4 regions of the Pseudorhizobium halotolerans genome follow, and region 3 is predicted to be linked to each of the others. Evidence: predicted binding sites of a transcription regulator. Region 3 holds the regulator's gene; each other region holds the start of a gene.
The links. Region 3 encodes PhoB, which activates phosphate uptake and scavenging genes when phosphate is short. Its sites were predicted from a motif close to TGTCATNNANCTGTCAT; they were not measured.
Positions count from the first base shown of each region.

Region 1 (4,023 bases), on a different contig from region 3:
GAAGCGACCTTCGACACCGCAGATGAGCGCGTCAGCCTCGCCACGACGAACGGCAAGGGCACCGATCACGGTCGTGTTGGTGCGGACGACGGTACGGGCAGCTTCCGGATTGACCCCCGCACGGCCCACGAGAGAGAAGTAGTCGTCGACATAGTCGCGGTAGCGCGGATCGTCTTCCGGGTTGACCACCTCGAAATCGACGTTCGGGCGGATGCGGATGCCGAAGCGTTTCAGGCGGGCCTCGATGACGCTCGGGCGACCGATCAGGATCGGCCGCGCCGTGCGATCTTCGAGCAGAACCTGCGCGGCGCGCAGCACGCGCTCATCCTCGCCCTCGGCAAAGATGACGCGGTTCTTCTCGGCGCTCTTTGCGGCGCTGAAGATCGGCTTCATCACGAAACCGGAGCGCCAGACGAAGCGGTTCAACTGGTCGAGATAGGCGTCGAAATCCTGGATCGGCCGAGAGGCCACGCCCGTTTCAGCCGCAGCCTTCGCGACGGCCGGCGCGATGCGCAGGATGAGACGCGGGTCGAAGGGCGAGGGGATGAGATAGTCGGGGCCGAAGACAGGGGTCTCGCCGCTATAGGCGCGGGCCGCGACGTCCGAGACCTCCTCGCGGGCCAGCGCGGCAATGGCCTGCACGGCGGCCATCTTCATCTCCTCGTTGATGGTGCGGGCGCCGCAGTCGAGCGCACCCCGGAAAATATAGGGGAAGCAGATGACGTTGTTCACCTGGTTCGGGAAGTCCGAGCGCCCGGTGCAGATCATCGCATCAGGACGCGCTTCCCGTGCGAGCTGCGGCATGATCTCCGGGGTCGGGTTGGCGAGCGCCATGATGAGCGGCTTCTCGGCCATCTTGGCCAAGAGCTCCGGCTTCAGAACGCCGGCGGCGGAGAGGCCGAGGAACACGTCGGCACCCTCGATGCTCTCGTGCAGGCTGCGCTTATCGCTCTCCTGGCAATAGATCGCCTTCCACTGGTCCATCAGCGTCTCGCGGCCGAGATAGACGAGGCCTTCGATGTCGTGGACCCAGATGTTCTCCTTGCGGGCGCCAAGCAAGACGAGCAGGTTGAGGCACGCAAGAGCCGCCGCACCGGCACCGGAGGCGACGATCTTCACGTCGGCGATGTTCTTGCCGGCAAGTTCCAGGCCGTTCAGGATGGCCGCGGCGACGATGATGGCGGTGCCGTGCTGGTCATCGTGGAAGACCGGTATGTTCATCTTTTCGCGAAGCTGGCGCTCTACCTCGAAACACTCCGGCGACTTGATGTCCTCGAGATTGATGCCGCCAAAGGTCGGCTCGAGCGCCGAGATGGTCGAGACCATGCGGTCGATCTCGTTGGCATCGATCTCGATGTCGAAGACGTCGATGCCGGCGAACTTCTTGAAGAGGACGGCCTTGCCCTCCATCACCGGCTTGGACGCCAGCGGCCCGATATTGCCGAGGCCGAGAACCGCCGTGCCGTTGGAGATGACGGCGACGAGGTTGGATCGGGCCGTATAGTCGGCTGCGGTGTTCGGATCGTCGCGGATGGCAAGACAGGGGGCGGCGACGCCGGGCGAATAGGCGAGCGCAAGGTCGCGCTGGTTGCCGAGCGGCTTGGTCGGCTGGATCTCGAGTTTGCCGGGGCGCGGGTAACGGTGGAAGAAGAGGGCCTGCTCGTCGAGGTCGCCCGATTTGCTCGTACCGTTCACCTTTACGTCGTCCTGCATCTCTGGCGCCTCCGGGATTCGTCTTTAGTCCAATGCGTTGTGAGGCATTCCTTACAACAATCGTTGCGGCGGAACAGCAGTAATTTCCGCAGGCAGGGAGGAGGGCGAGATGGCGCGGGGAGGTGTCATGTTCCTGAAACACGAGTCTGGTTTTGAGGGGCGAGCCACGGATCGCAACGACAGGGGACATCGACCGCGATGGCGAATGCAAGGCATTTCCGCACCATCTTTCTTTCGGACGTCCACCTCGGCTCCAAGGCGGCACGTACCGATCTGCTCCTCGACTTCCTTCGCCACCATGAGGCCGATACGATCATCCTGGTCGGTGACATCGTCGACGGTTGGCGCCTGAAGCGGAGTTGGCACTGGCCGCAGGGGTGCAACGATGTGGTGCAGAAGCTGCTCCGCAAGGCCCGCAAGGGAACGCGGATTGTCTACATCCCCGGCAATCACGACGAGTTCCTGCGCGACTTCCCCGGCAGCCATTTCGGCGGCATCGAGGTGGCCGAGCGTTTGATCCACGAGGCGGGCGATGGAAAGCGCTACCTGGTGCTGCATGGCGACGAGTTCGACGTGGTGGTCCGCAATGCGCGGCTTCTCGCCTATCTCGGGGACTGGGCCTATGATGCGGCGATCGTGATCAACATCGGCCTGTCCGCCATCCGCCGGCGGCTCGGCATGCCCTACTGGTCCTTTTCTGCCTGGGCAAAGCTGCAGGTCAAGCAGGCCGTCAACTTCATCGGCGAGTTCCAGCGCGTGGTGGCGGACGAGGCGCGGCGCAACAATGTCGACGGTGTGATCTGCGGCCACATCCATCATGCGGTGATGGAGGACATTGACGGCATTCATTACATCAACACCGGCGACTGGGTGGAAAGCTGTACGGCCGTCGCCGAGCACCGGGACGGGACCATGGAGATGATCGAGTGGCACGGGCTCGAAACCGTCCCGGCGCCTTCGCCCGTACCGGCGGAAATCCTCAACGACATGAAGGCCGCCTGACGCTTGCGACATTCTGGTCGGGCATTGCCTTTCTGCCACAGGCTCGAACGCGGCCGCGTGCTACGGTCGTGATCCCGGACCTGATTCCCTGTTGCTCCCGTGATCACTGGCACTGCGACCGAGCCGCCGCCTCGGCACTTCCAACTGCGCTGCGCGCTCGCATTCGCGGCGCCGATCGGCGTCAACGGCATCATCCTCCCGTATTTTCCGGTGTGGCTCGACACGCTGAGGTTCAGCGAGTTCGAGATCGGCATGATCCTCGCGATCCCGATGATTGTCCGCATCGTCACGGCTCCGATCGTTGGTGCCATTGCCGACCGCCTCCAGGAACGGTCGAAGGTACTGATGTGGTCAGGCATGCTCTCCTTCATGACGGCGCTTGCCCTGTTTGCCGTCACCGGGTTCTGGCCCGTCCTCATCGTCTATGCTCTCCAGGCGGCCTTCTTCGCCGCCTATGTCCCGGTGGTCGATTCGATTGCGGTGAGCGGCGTGCGGCGCTGGGGGTTCCAGTATGGGGCTCTGCGGGTATGGGGATCGGTCGGGTTTGTCGCCATGAGCCTGCTGATGGGGCAACTCATCGGCATCTGGGGCGGAGGAGTCCTTCCGACCGTCGCCTGCCTTGCCTTTGCGATGACAATCGCGGCCGCCTTTGCTGCTCCCCGGATCGGCCGGAAGCGGCGCCCTTCTGCGGGCCTGCGCAATTGGCGCCTCGGAGCGATGGGACGGCTCGACCTGCACATGCTGATGATCGGTGCCTCCGTGGCGCAGGCAAGCCACGCCATGTTCTATGCCTTCGGCGCCATCCACTGGCAGCAGGTCGGCTTCGATGGCATGGAGATCGGCATCCTCTGGAGCGCGGCAGTGATTGCCGAGATCGCAGTTTTCTTCGCGTCCGCCTTCATTGCAAGGCACCTGTCGCCCTGGACCATGATGCGCCTGGGCTGCGCTGTCGCAGTGGCCAGATGGGCGATCTTCCCAATGCCCCTCGGTTTCTGGGCGTATCTGCTTTTGCAGTCGGCGCACGCCTTCACGTTCACCTTCCTGCATATCGGTGTTCAGCAGAAGCTGGTCGAGATCGTCCGCGAGGAGCAGGAATCGTCGATGCAGGGAACCTATTTCTTCTACAATGGCGCCTTCCTCGCGCTGGCTACATTTCTCTCCGGCGCCCTTTACCGCAGCTATGGAGTGTCGAGTTACCCGGCGATGTCCCTGACCGCTGCGCTCGGCCTGTTGCTGCTTGCGTTGGCGGCGCGCCTTCAGCCCCAGAGTGCCGAGGGCGGCGGAAAGAGCGTCGACCCTTCGTAGTCA
Region 1 covers NZ_CABFWE030000005.1:559,388-563,410, forward strand. The annotation lists gene FN060_RS07645 (NADP-dependent malic enzyme) at 1-1,713, opposite strand, end outside; gene FN060_RS07650 (UDP-2,3-diacylglucosamine diphosphatase) at 1,912-2,715, shown strand; gene FN060_RS07655 (MFS transporter) at 2,815-4,020, shown strand; gene dgcA (N-acetyl-D-Glu racemase DgcA) at 3,972-4,023, opposite strand, start outside.
Region 1: FN060_RS07650 (UDP-2,3-diacylglucosamine diphosphatase) is a predicted target of PhoB. The motif match lies at 1,837-1,853, and genes of this name have one in related genera.

Region 2 (4,023 bases), on a different contig from region 3:
GCGCTATGCCGGAATCTATGGGGTTCCCGAATCCCTCATCCATCGGGTCGTGCACCGGGAGAGCCGCTACAATCCCAAGGCCTACCACAAGAACGGCTACTGGGGTCTCATGCAGATCAAGTACGCGACCGCGAAGTCCATGGGCTATTCCGGTCCGCCAGAAGGCCTGCTCGATGCCGAAACGAACATCAAGTACGCGACAAAGTACCTGCGCGGCGCCTGGCTCGTCGCCGACAACAGCAACGACAGTGCGATCCGCCTATACGCGCGTGGCTACTACTACGACGCCAAGCGCAAGGGCATGCTGCACGTCCTGCAGCAGTAGCTATTCGCTGAGCCGGACAACCTCTCGTACCAGGCGGAGGACCTCATAGCCGTCGCGCCGCGGCGTGAGCCCAAGCCGGACCACTGCGATGTTGCGCGAAGGCATCACTGCGATCGTCTGGCCGTCATGTCCCTGCAGGAAGAAGGTGTCACCAGGCAGTCCCGCCGCATCTCTTCCCGCCAGCCACGTCTGCATCATCGAGTAACGCCCCTCCGAAGTGGCGTTGGGCTCCGACATCCGGGCGACGAATCCCTCCGGAAGCAGGCGCTCGCCGCCCCAGACGCCATCCTGAAGCAGGAAGAGCGCAAAACGGGCCCAGTCTCTCGCCGTCGCATACATGTAGGAACTGCCAACGAACGTACCCTTAGCATCCGTTTCCATGACCGCGCTCTCCATGCCCAACGGATCGAAGAGCGCTTCGCGCGGATAGGCCAGCGCCGCAGATGGCGTTCCGGCACGGTCCATCCAGATGCGCGAGATCAGCACGGCGCTCCCGGAGGAATAGTTGAAGCGCGTGCCCGGCTCGGCCACCAGCGGCGCATCGGCGGCAAAGGCCGCCATGTCCGGCTCCAGGTACAGCATGCGCGTCACGTCGGTGACAGCGCCATAGTTTTCATTCGAGGCCAGACCGTCCTCCATGGCCAGCAACTGCGCGAGCGTGATCTCGCCCCGTTCGTCGCCGCGCCACTGGGGAAGGAGCGCCCTGTCGGACAGCGAGAGGCGTCCTTGCCGGATCAGCGTGCCGACGATGGCCGCATTGACCGTCTTCGTCATCGACCAGCCGAGCAGCGGCGTCTCAGGCGAGAAGCCCTGCCCATAGACTTCTCCCACGACTTTTCCGCTCCTGACCACGACGACCGCCCGCATACCTGGGCCAGTCAAAGCACTGTCAGAGAGAAGCCTCGCAATCGCCAGATCCGACTCAACTTGTTCTCCGGCGGGCCAGGGAGTTGGTGCATCCGATAGCGCAGCCGTCGGGTTCGGCAGGGAAAGGTTGGAGACCTCGCCTTCTGGCGCCACCGCGCATCCGAGCCCATCGCGGTAGACCGCCTCGTTGCCGGCGAACAGACCGAGCAACGACGCCCTCACCCGCCGCTCCGTCCGATCCACTTCCATCAGCCGCAGCAGCGGATGCCCGGGCGCCTGGACATCAACCGCAAGCACATCTTCGGCGTCGCGTCCGGCAATAAGCAGGTTGGAGCAGACGATCTTGGCCGAGTATCCGGCTCCCACACGAAGCAAGGCCGGTGGTGCGAGGTAAAGCCAGAGCGCGACGCCGGCCACCACAAGGACAGCCAGCACACCGACAATCTTCCCCACCTGGCGCAGACGTCGCATCCACCGCCTCCTCTTCTGCCGCGACATGCAAGCAGCAAACGTTCTCCGGCGAAAGGGGCCTCGGAAGTTAGCCACAACAGTCGTCATCTACCTGTTGCACGCGCGGGCTATTGGACGGCATCGCCAAGGGTGGGGATAGAGATGGCCCATGTAACTCACGACGCAGGCTATGTTCGCAACAAGCGGCTCAGGGACGCGCTCCTGCAGCACAGCCCCCTCAGCCGGAAGGGCTTTTCAGAGCGACTGTTCGGCATTCTGTTCTCCGGTCTCGTCTACCCGCAGATCTGGGAAGACCCGGACGTGGACATGGCGGCGATGGAGCTGACGTCGGGCCATCGCCTCGTCACCATCGGCTCCGGTGGCTGCAACGTCCTCGCCTATCTCAGCCGGTCACCCGGCCGGATCGATGTGGTGGATCTCAACCTGCATCACATCGCGCTCACCAGGCTGAAGCTTGCGGCCTTCCGTCACTTGCCTTCGCGGGCCGACGTCGTGCGGATGTTCGGAATGGAGAATGTTCGCAGCAACAGCGCATCATTCGACATTTTTCTCGCACCCAATCTCGATCCGCAGACCCGTTCCTACTGGGAACGGCGCCGTTGGAATGGGCGTCGCCGCATCGACGCCTTCGACCGGAACATCTATCGCAGCGGCCTGCTCGGGCGCTTCATCGCCACAGGTCACCTGCTCGCCCGCCTTCACAGGGTAGACCTGACCGAATTTTCCAACACGCGTTCGCTACGCGAACAGCGGCTCTTCTTCGATACGCAGATCGCGCCACTTTTCGACAAGCCCCTCATACGCTGGCTGACCAGCCGCAAAAGCTCACTCTTCGGCCTCGGCATCCCTCCGCAGCAGTATGACGAACTTGCCCGCAGCAGCGAGGACCGCACCATGGCACCGATCCTGCGCCAGCGGCTGGAAAAGCTCGCATGCCACTTTCCGCTGCGCGACAATTATTTCGCCTGGCAGGCCTTTGCTCGTCGCTACCCCGAAAAGAGCGAGGGCTGCCCGCCGACATATCTCCGCCCGGAAAACTATCTCGCCATCCGGGAGAATGTGGACAGCGTGGCTGTCCATCATGCGAGCGTCACCGAACTTCTCACCAGGAAGCCAGCGGCCTCGGTCGATCGGTATGTTCTTCTCGATGCCCAGGACTGGATGACGGACGACCAGTTGAACGAACTCTGGGCGGAAATAGGACGGACCGCGGCGCCTGGTGCACGGGTGATCTTCCGGACCGCCGGCGAGCCCAGCATCCCGGAAGGGCGGGTTCGCGGCGCGATCCTGGGTCGCTGGGCCTATCTGAGCGACAGGTCGCAGGAACTGACGCTTCAGGACCGGTCGGCGATCTACGGAGGCTTCCACATCTACGAGTTGCGCGGATGACGGAAACTGAGGCCCGGCAGGAAGATGCTTCGCACGCCGTGCGCATGGATCGCATGTACCGCCACCAGCGGCACATCTATGATCTCACGCGCAAATACTACCTCCTGGGCCGTGACCGGGCCATCGAAGGTTTGCAGCTGCCTTCCAGGGGGCGACTGCTGGAGGTGGGATGCGGCACCGGTCGCAACCTCCTTGCCGCTCATCGCCGCTACCCTGACGCCCGTCTGTACGGGCTCGACATCTCCGCCGAGATGCTCGCCAGCGCCCGCCGATACTTCGAGGACAGGGCTATCCATCCCCGATTCTTGCGCGCCGACGCCACCCGTTTCAGCCCGGCTCACTTCGGTACGGATGGTTTCGATCGCGTGCTGATCTCCTACGCCCTCTCGATGATCCCCGATTGGGAGGGCGCGATCGATACCGGCATCGCGGCCCTTGCCCCCGGCGGCTCCCTGCACATCGTCGATTTCGGCCAGCAGGAAGGTCTTCCCCGCTGGTTCCGGTCGTTCCTCGTCGGGTGGCTGAGACGCTTCCACGTGACGCCCCGCGCCGGTTTGCAGAGGGCACTGGAGGAAAGGCTGGAGCAAGCCGACGCCGACATGATCTTCGAAGAGATCTTCGGCGGCTATGCCTGGCACGCGATCCTGCGAAAGCGCGGCGGCTGACGACCTCCCTTGCCAGCGGACGCATTTTGCGGCGTTATGTGGCGCGAGAATAGAACCGCAGGACCGCTCCGGCGCCGCCTGACAAAGCAGACGGAATGCGCATGTACCGGCTCCCTCTCGTGCTCCTGACGGCGGCGCTCCTGCTCAGCGGTTGCACGGTCGTCGCCTATGACGCGCTCAGTACGGACTCGATCGCGAAGCCGCGTTTCGGGGACAACGATCCTGTCGATTTCGGACAGCGGCACCCGCACCTGCACGACGTTCACGGCATCGACGTTTCCAAGTGGAACGGCGAGATCGACTGGC
Region 2 covers NZ_CABFWE030000005.1:1,067,763-1,071,785, forward strand. The annotation lists gene FN060_RS10205 (lytic transglycosylase domain-containing protein) at 1-325, shown strand, start outside; gene FN060_RS10210 (serine hydrolase domain-containing protein) at 326-1,663, opposite strand; gene FN060_RS10215 (BtaA family protein) at 1,805-3,052, shown strand; gene FN060_RS10220 (class I SAM-dependent methyltransferase) at 3,049-3,717, shown strand; gene FN060_RS10225 (glycoside hydrolase family 25 protein) at 3,819-4,023, shown strand, end outside.
Region 2: FN060_RS10215 (BtaA family protein) is a predicted target of PhoB. The motif match lies at 1,745-1,761, and genes of this name have one in related genera.

Region 3 (4,023 bases):
GGCGAACTACTCGATCGTCATCGTTACCCATTCCATGCAGCAGGCTGCCCGCGTGTCGCAGCGCACCGCAATGTTCCATCTTGGCCACCTCGTCGAAGAGGATGACACGGACAAGATGTTCACCAACCCGAACGACCAGCGCACACAGGACTACATCATGGGTCGCTTCGGCTGATCCGCGGTGGACCGCGCGCTACCAAGACACTGAGGAACTGGATCATGCCATCATCCCACATCACGTCGGCTTTCGACGAGGAGTTGAAATACCTGGCCCGCCGGATTTCCGAGATGGGCGGCCTTGCCGAGCAGATGTGCGGCGACGCGGTTCGCGCCTTGGTCAATTCCGATACCGCACTTGCCCAGAAGGTGATTTCCGACGATGTGATCCTGGATCACGCGGAACGCGAGATCGGCGAGAAGGCCATCGTGACGATCGCCAAGCGCCAGCCCATGGCGGCCGACCTCCGCGAGGTAATCGGCTCGCTTCGCATCGCGGCTGACCTGGAGCGGGTAGGGGACCTCGGCAAGAATACTGCCAAGCGGGTGATCGCGGTCCAGGAAACGGGCATCCCGCGCAACCTTGCACGTGGCATCGAGCATCTGTCGGAACTGGCGCTGGTCCAGCTCAAGGAAGTGCTCGACGTCTATGTCACGCGCTCGGCTGAGAAGGCGGAAGCCATCCGCGAGCGCGACGAGGAAATCGACGCCATGTACACCTCGCTGTTCCGCGAGCTCCTCACCTACATGATGGAGGATCCGCGCAACATCACGAGCTGCACCCATCTGCTCTTCTGCGCCAAGAACATCGAGCGCATCGGCGACCATGCCACGAACATCGCAGAGACGATCTACTACATGGCGACCGGCTCGCAGCCGGAGGGTGAGCGGCCAAAGGATGACCGGTCCAACACGCTGAGCGCCGTCCTGAGCGACGACTAGGATCGCGGAGCCTTTTCATGCAGCCAAAGATCACCGTCGTAGAGGACGAGGAGGCCCTCAGCGTCCTTCTCCGCTACAACCTCGAGGCCGAAGGCTACGAGGTTGAAACCATCGTCAAGGGGGACGAGGCCGAACTGCGCCTCCAGGAGCGCGTTCCGGACCTCCTCATTCTTGACTGGATGCTGCCCGGCGTATCCGGGATCGAGCTTTGCCGTCGCCTGCGCCAGCGCCGCGAGACCGAGCGCCTGCCGATCATCATGCTGACGGCGCGCGGTGAGGAGAGCGAGCGGGTTCGCGGCCTGGCGACCGGCGCCGACGACTATGTGGTCAAACCGTTCTCGACGCCCGAACTGATGGCTCGCGTCAGGGCGATGCTCCGGCGTGCCAAGCCCGAGGTATTATCAACCGTGCTCCGTTGCGGCGATATCGAGCTCGACCGTGAAACCCATCGCGTTCACCGCAAGAGCCGGGAGGTGCGGTTGGGTCCGACCGAATTCCGCTTGCTGGAATTCCTGATGTCGGCACCGGGACGCGTCTACTCTCGGGCGCAGCTGCTCGATGGCGTCTGGGGCCATGACATCTATGTCGACGAGCGTACGGTGGACGTCCATGTCGGCCGGCTGCGCAAGGCCCTCAACTTCTCCAACATGCCCGACGTAATCCGCACGGTCCGCGGCGCCGGCTACTCCCTAGAGGGCTAGGCGCCCGGCATCCCGGAACGCGATCCGAAGACCTCAGAGCAGCGGCCCGCAGTGCGGCTGCTCTTCTCGTTTTGGGGGGCGCCAGCATTTCGAGGGGAGGGTGATAACCGAGGACAGGAGTGGCAGGAAAAGAGCCGCGACCGTTCCCGGCGCGGTTCTGGAGTTTTCATAAACCGAAGCCGGTCGGAAGCTCGGATTGCTCGGTCGTAAAGGCCTCCGTCACCTCTCCCTGCCGATCAGCCGGGAGCGCAATGCGTTCGAGATCCCGTCGAAGAGGAAGATGACGATGAGAATGAGCAGCACCATGTAGGCGACGTTCTCCCAGTCGGAATTGGTGCGCATCGCCTCCCACAGCTTGAGGCCGATGCCGCCGGCTCCCACCGCACCGATGATCGTCGCGGATCGGGTATTGGACTCCCAGAAGTAGAGCGCCTGGGAGGCAAAGACCGGCATGACCTGCGGCAGGACGCCGTAGCGCTGGACGGTGACCGGCGGTGCGCCTACCGAGCGGACGCCTTCGCGCTGCTTGTCGTCAATGTTCTCCAGCGCCTCGGCATAGAGCTTGCCGAGCGTTCCGGTGTCGGTGAAGAAGATGGCAGAGATGCCGGCGAGCGGCCCCGGGCCGAAGGCACGTGTGAAGAACAGCGCCCAGATCAGCATGTCGACCGAACGGAGGAAGTCGAACAGGCGCTTCGTCAGCTGGTTCGCCGGCCGGTTGCGGAAGATGTTGCGGGCGGCGATGAAGGAGAGGGGAAAGGCGACGATCATGGCGAACAACGTGCCGATGAAGGCCATGACGATGGTCTGCAGGAGCTTCGTCCAGACGTCGAGATGCTGCCAGGACGGGTTGTAGAGGATGTCGCTCCAGGCGAGCGACAGGTTGGACCTAGCCGGGTCGATCCGCTCGCCGGTAAAGATCAGCGAGACAATCTCGCCCGACGACTTGCCGAAGAAGGCGGAATTTGTATCGAAGAGGAAGTTCTCCCAGCCGAGGAAGCGCTTGCGGATGCGAACGCGGTCGTCGCTGACGTCAACCCATCCGGAGAAGCCGAAAAACGCCGTCACCCGCCCCCCAATCGATCGCTGTTCCACCCATTCCGGAAGCGGGCCCTGGACGTGGACTTCCTCTGCGTCCCGATCGAGCAGCAGCGTCACCGTTTCGCCGCCGCGCGTGAGGACGACACGGTCCGGCTGGACATCAATGGTGTGGGAGGAGCCCATGCGGACGACGGCTTCGGTCACGATCTCCTCGGTTCGTGTCTCGACAGTAGGCGCCGCCGGTGCGGCCGGCTGCTGGGCGGGTGCGGGCGCCATGAAGCTGAAGCTCGATGTGGCCTGGCCCGATTGGGAGGGAGCGGCCGCCGGCATCTCGACCCTGCGCGTTACCGTCTCGCGTTTCGCCTCGAGCCAGTCCGGATTGGGGTTCGGGCCAATCGGATCGAAGCGCGGATAGGTGATCTGCATGGATCCGTCGGAGGCGATGTCGATGTCGGGCCGGATTTCGTAGGAGACCCAGTCGGCGAGGTAGTTTCCTGCAAGGCCCCAGTTCGCGCCGCCGACCACCTTGCCGACAGCGAAGAACCACCAGGCGAAGATGAAGTAGAGAATGGCCGCCGATGCGATGATCGGGATGCGGAAGCGCTGCCAGATAGAGCGGTGCAGGAGCTCGGGATGGCGCGCCGCCAACGCGTCCATTTCGGCTGTGTTGAGAACGGTCATGGCAGCCTCGCTCAGATTGTCTGAAATGCCTGGTCGCCGACCAGCCTGCGACGCAGCCATGCGGAAAACTGGTCTACGGCGATGATGGTCAGGAGAAGGAGCAGGACGATCGCCAGGGTCTTGGCTTCATGCCCCTGGCCGATGGAAAGGCGCAGCAGCTCACCGATTCCGCCGCCACCGACCGCACCGATGATTGTGGAGGCCCGCACGTTGATCTCCAGGCGCAGCAGGAAATAGCTCATGAAGTTCGGCATGACCTGCGGGACCATCCCGAACCAGGACCGCTCCAGCCAATTGGCGCCGACGGCCTTCAGACCCTCGTCCGGCTTCATGTCGGCGTTCTCGATCACCTCGAAGAACATTTTTCCGAGGGCGCCGATCGTGTGGATGGAGACAGCGATAAGTGCCGGAACTGGCCCGAGCGAGAAAATGGCCAGAAAGAAGCCCGCAATGACGACTTCCGGGAAAGCTCGAAGCAGCTCCATCAGTCGACGAATTGGCCCTCGTATCCACGCGTTTGGCGTCATGTTCTTTGCCGCAAGGAAGGACAGCATGAAGCCGAAGATCAAGCCGATGCCTGTGGCTGCAATCGCGATGTTCAGTGTCACGAGCATCTGATGAACGTATTCCGGCAGGTAGATGCTCTCCGTCAGGTAGAGCCGGC
Region 3 covers NZ_CABFWE030000004.1:188,535-192,557, forward strand. The annotation lists gene pstB (phosphate ABC transporter ATP-binding protein PstB) at 1-175, shown strand, start outside; gene phoU (phosphate signaling complex protein PhoU) at 220-939, shown strand; gene phoB (phosphate regulon transcriptional regulator PhoB) at 957-1,640, shown strand; gene phnE (phosphonate ABC transporter, permease protein PhnE) at 1,860-3,359, opposite strand; gene phnE (phosphonate ABC transporter, permease protein PhnE) at 3,371-4,023, opposite strand, start outside.

Region 4 (4,023 bases), on a different contig from region 3:
TCCGCACCATGATGGATCGCCGCAAGGTCATTGCCACCAAGGCAGCGATGCAGCTCGTCTCGCATGCGACGAAGGTGGTCTTCTACTGGCAGGCTGCTGCCGCACTGCCTGCATCAGACTGGCTCGCGATCCTTCTGGCCGCACCGATCGCCATCTTGGGGACGCGGACCGGCAACATCATCCTGCAGCGGATGACAGACCTGTCCTTCCGAAGCTGGACCCGCTGGATCGTTACCGGTGTCGGAGGGGTCTACCTGCTGCAGGGTCTCCAGCAGTTGATGTAACGGTTGCGCGGGTGCTGACGCGGAAGCTCCTCACCCCATCGTGACTTCCTGTTGAGCCGTCTGCCCGTTTACTTTGGCCCGAGTTCTTCCGTTAGCCTCTTGATCCCCGCGGTCAGCCGTGGCTAACAAATGTCAGTTCAAGAGGTTTGCGTTGATGCTGCCCATCGTCCGCAGAGCGATATTCCTTGCCGGTGTCCTGGCTGCCGCCACAGCCTCGGCAGAAGAGGGCAAGACGCCAAAAGGCGTGGTTGAGTTGTTCACGTCGCAGGGATGCTCATCCTGCCCGCCCGCAGACGCCGTGTTGAAGAAACTCGTGCATCAAGGCGACGTCGTCGCCCTCTCCTATCACGTGGATTACTGGAACTATCTCGGCTGGACCGATACGCTCAGCTCCAAGGCCAATACGGAACGGCAATACGGGTATGCCGAATCGCTCGGCCGAACCGGCGTCTACACGCCCCAGGCGGTCATCAATGGCCGGGATCACGTAAAGGGAACGGAACTCAGCGCGATCAACGCCACCGTCGACAGGCTCAAGGCCGAAGGCCAGGGCCTGACGGTGCCGGTTGTCGCCCGCATGCGGGGCAAGGAGATCGAGATCGAGATCGGCGAAGGCCAGGGTGAGGCGGAAGTGGTCGTCGCGTATTTCACAAAGCGCCAGGATGTCGAGGTCTCGAAGGGCGAGAATGCCGGCAAGACCATGGAATACTGGCACAGCGTCTACGACGTGCAGTCGGTCGGGATGTGGCAGGGAAAGCCGCTCAAGCTGTCGCTTCCGGGCAAGTTCATGGGCAAGTGGAAGAAGGATGGGTGCGCAATCCTGCTGCAACGCTCAGGCTCCGGCGGGGAGCCAGCTTCCATCCTCGGGGCGACGATCCTGATGGCCGGGCGCAAGCGCTACTAGGAGCGCTGCTTGGGAGGCGATCCGACCCGGAGACATTGGGGGGCTGGGGGTAAGGGTCAATGAAACCGGGCCGGATCTATTGGGGCTGAAAAAGCCAACCAACGCTGGGACTTTTGTCCGGGAATCCGGCAGTGTTTTGTTCGAAATGCGGCAAGATTAAAAACCCGCTGCTGTTCGTCAAAAGATGCGCAGCGGATTGCTTTTTGCCCCCGCTGAGGCAAACTGTCATGCGACTGACATCATTCATGGAGTCGTGATGACGGATCAGCCGGATTTGCGGGGCCTCCGCAGCCAAGAAGACGACGTCGTCGTAAGCCTGACGGAATACCGCCAGAGCCGAGAACCGGTCCCCATCACCTTCCACCGGCGAGAATTGGACGCCATCCTGCGGATCTACGGACGCATGGTCGGCGAGGGCGAGTGGAAGGACTATGCCATCGACCACTTGAAGGACCGTGCGGTCTTCTCGATCTTCAAGCGTTCCGGCGAAATGCCGCTCTACCGGATCGAGAAGAACCCGAAGCTGGCGGCCAAGCAGGGTCAGTACTCTGTCATCAGCACGCACGGGATGATCCTCAAGCGGGGACACGAGCTGCCGCAGGTGCTGCGGGTATTCGACAAGGTGCTGAAGCTGATCGACTAGCCTGGATAGAGCGTGCCGGGATAGGCAAGAGCGTCCGGATCCGTCATGGCGCCATCCCCGAGCGATATTTGCATGAGTACCGTGTCGAGCCACCGGCCATGCTTGAAGCCGGTTGCCTCCAGCCTGCCGGTGGTCCTGAAGCCGAGGGTTTGGTGGACGGCAATGGATGCGGGGCTCGCGCCGCCGATTACCGCCACCATTTGCCGGAAACCCAGGCTCGTGCAGCGCGTCAGCAGTTCGGACAGCAGTGCCTTGCCGATCCCGCGGCCACGGGCTTCGGGGGCAAGGTAGATGGAGTCCTCGACGAGCCAGCGATAGGCAGGTCGGGTCCGGAAGGCGGATGCATAGGCATAGCCGAGGAGATTGCCCTGCGGATCTTCGGCGGCGATGTAGGGATAGCCTTTGCCGCAGATTGCGGCGAAGCGGGCTTCCATTTCAACCGTGTCGGGTGGGTCGAGCTCGTAGCTCGCGGTCCCGTTCAGGACGCAGTCCTCATATATGGCCGTGATTGCCGGGAGATCGGAAGGTGAAGCGTCGCGCAGGATGAAGGTCATGGGGTGATGCCGAGGAGGAGTCTGAGCGAACCTATTGCCGCAGCGCACGCGGGGCAACAGAAAAGGCGGCCCGGAGGCCGCCTTTTCGTCTGCCGTTTCCGATGCGGTTACTCGTTGCGATTGCCGAGGAACTGCAGGAGGAACATGAACAGGTTGATGAAGTCGAGGTAAAGGGTGAGGGCACCCATGATTGCCTTGCGGCCGGCAACCACAGCCTCGTCGCCATCCCAGTACATTTCCTTGATCTTCTGGGTGTCATAGGCGGTCAGGCCGGCGAAGACCAGCACGCCGATCACCGAGATGGCGAAGCCCATCGCGGACGACTGCAGGAAGATGTTGACGATCGACGCGATGATCAGACCGAACAGGCCCATGATCAGGAAGGTGCCGAAGCCCGACAGGTCCTTTTTTGTCGTGTAGCCGTAGAGCGACAGCGCGCCGAAGGAGGCGGCGGTCACGAAGAACGTCTGGACGATGCTCTCACCGGTAAAGACCAGGAAGATCGAGGACAACGAGAGACCCATCATTGCCGCATAGATCCAGAAGGTCATCTGGGCTGCAGCGACGCTCATCGAATTTATGCGGAAGCTCAGGAAGAACACCATGCCGAGCGGGGCCAGCATGATCACCCACTTCAGCGGGCTGGCGTAGAGCATCTGCCCGAAGCCGGTCAGCTGGCCATCGGCAACCGCCATCTGCCATGTCAGGAAAGCCGCAACGCCGGTGATCGCCAGGCCCAGCGCCATCAGGTTGTAGACCTTGAGCATATAGGCGCGGAGACCTTCGTCGATCATCGCCCCCGCTTGCGCGTGGCCCTGCACCATACGGTTCTGGTAGTTTTTGAAGTCAGCCATAGTTTCCTCATTCAAGCTCCGTGTTTAGTCACGGTGTCGGGACCAACAATCCCAGGCGCCGCTGCGGAGCTCAGCATGCCTACGCCGAATATGATGGCAGATCGCCTGTTCTACAAGTGGTTGGGACGGCGAAATACGAGGAATCCGCCGTGCAGAAGGCGCTGACACGCCTCCGCTGACGCGGATGTGATCAGGCCATGCTCCGGAAGCCGGCGACTAAAGTTCCCGCAACACCGGACCCGCCTTCTGCCCCAGCACTCTCCAGGTCCCGATCAGGCCGATCCCCACCGTGAGGACGAGGGCCCCGATGAGCGTCACCAGGGCCACGTCCGGAAGGAAGATCGACGGCAGGTTCATGATGCGGCTGACTACGAACCAGGAAGCCGTGCCGCCGGCGACGAGTGCGAAAACGGCCGTCGCCGCTCCGAGGATCATGTATTCGTAGCTGAAGGCCCGTATCAGCAGGGCTCGGGTTCCGCCGAGCGTCTTCAGGATGACGGCGTCATGGGTCCGCGCGCGGTTGCCTGCGGCCAGGGCGCCTGCGAGAACCAGCACGGATGCGACGAGGGCGACGGCAGCTGCGGCCCGGATGGCCGTCGCCAACTGACCGACGAGCTGGTCGACAATGTCGATCGCGTCCTTCACCCGGACACTGGTGATCGTCGGATAGGCGCTCGTCACATCCCGCAGGATGGCGGCCTCTTCGGCGGCCGTGGCATCGGGGTCCGTCAGCGTTGCCAGCCAGGCATGCGGAGCACCGCGGAAGGTATTGGGCGAGAATACC
Region 4 covers NZ_CABFWE030000001.1:161,335-165,357, reverse strand. The annotation lists gene FN060_RS00825 (sulfite exporter TauE/SafE family protein) at 1-284, shown strand, start outside; gene FN060_RS00820 (DUF1223 domain-containing protein) at 439-1,188, shown strand; gene FN060_RS00815 (DUF2794 domain-containing protein) at 1,445-1,831, shown strand; gene FN060_RS00810 (GNAT family N-acetyltransferase) at 1,828-2,385, opposite strand; gene FN060_RS00805 (Bax inhibitor-1/YccA family protein) at 2,493-3,239, opposite strand; gene FN060_RS00800 (ABC transporter permease) at 3,456-4,023, opposite strand, start outside.
Region 4: FN060_RS00815 (DUF2794 domain-containing protein) is a predicted target of PhoB. The motif match lies at 1,412-1,428, and genes of this name have one in related genera.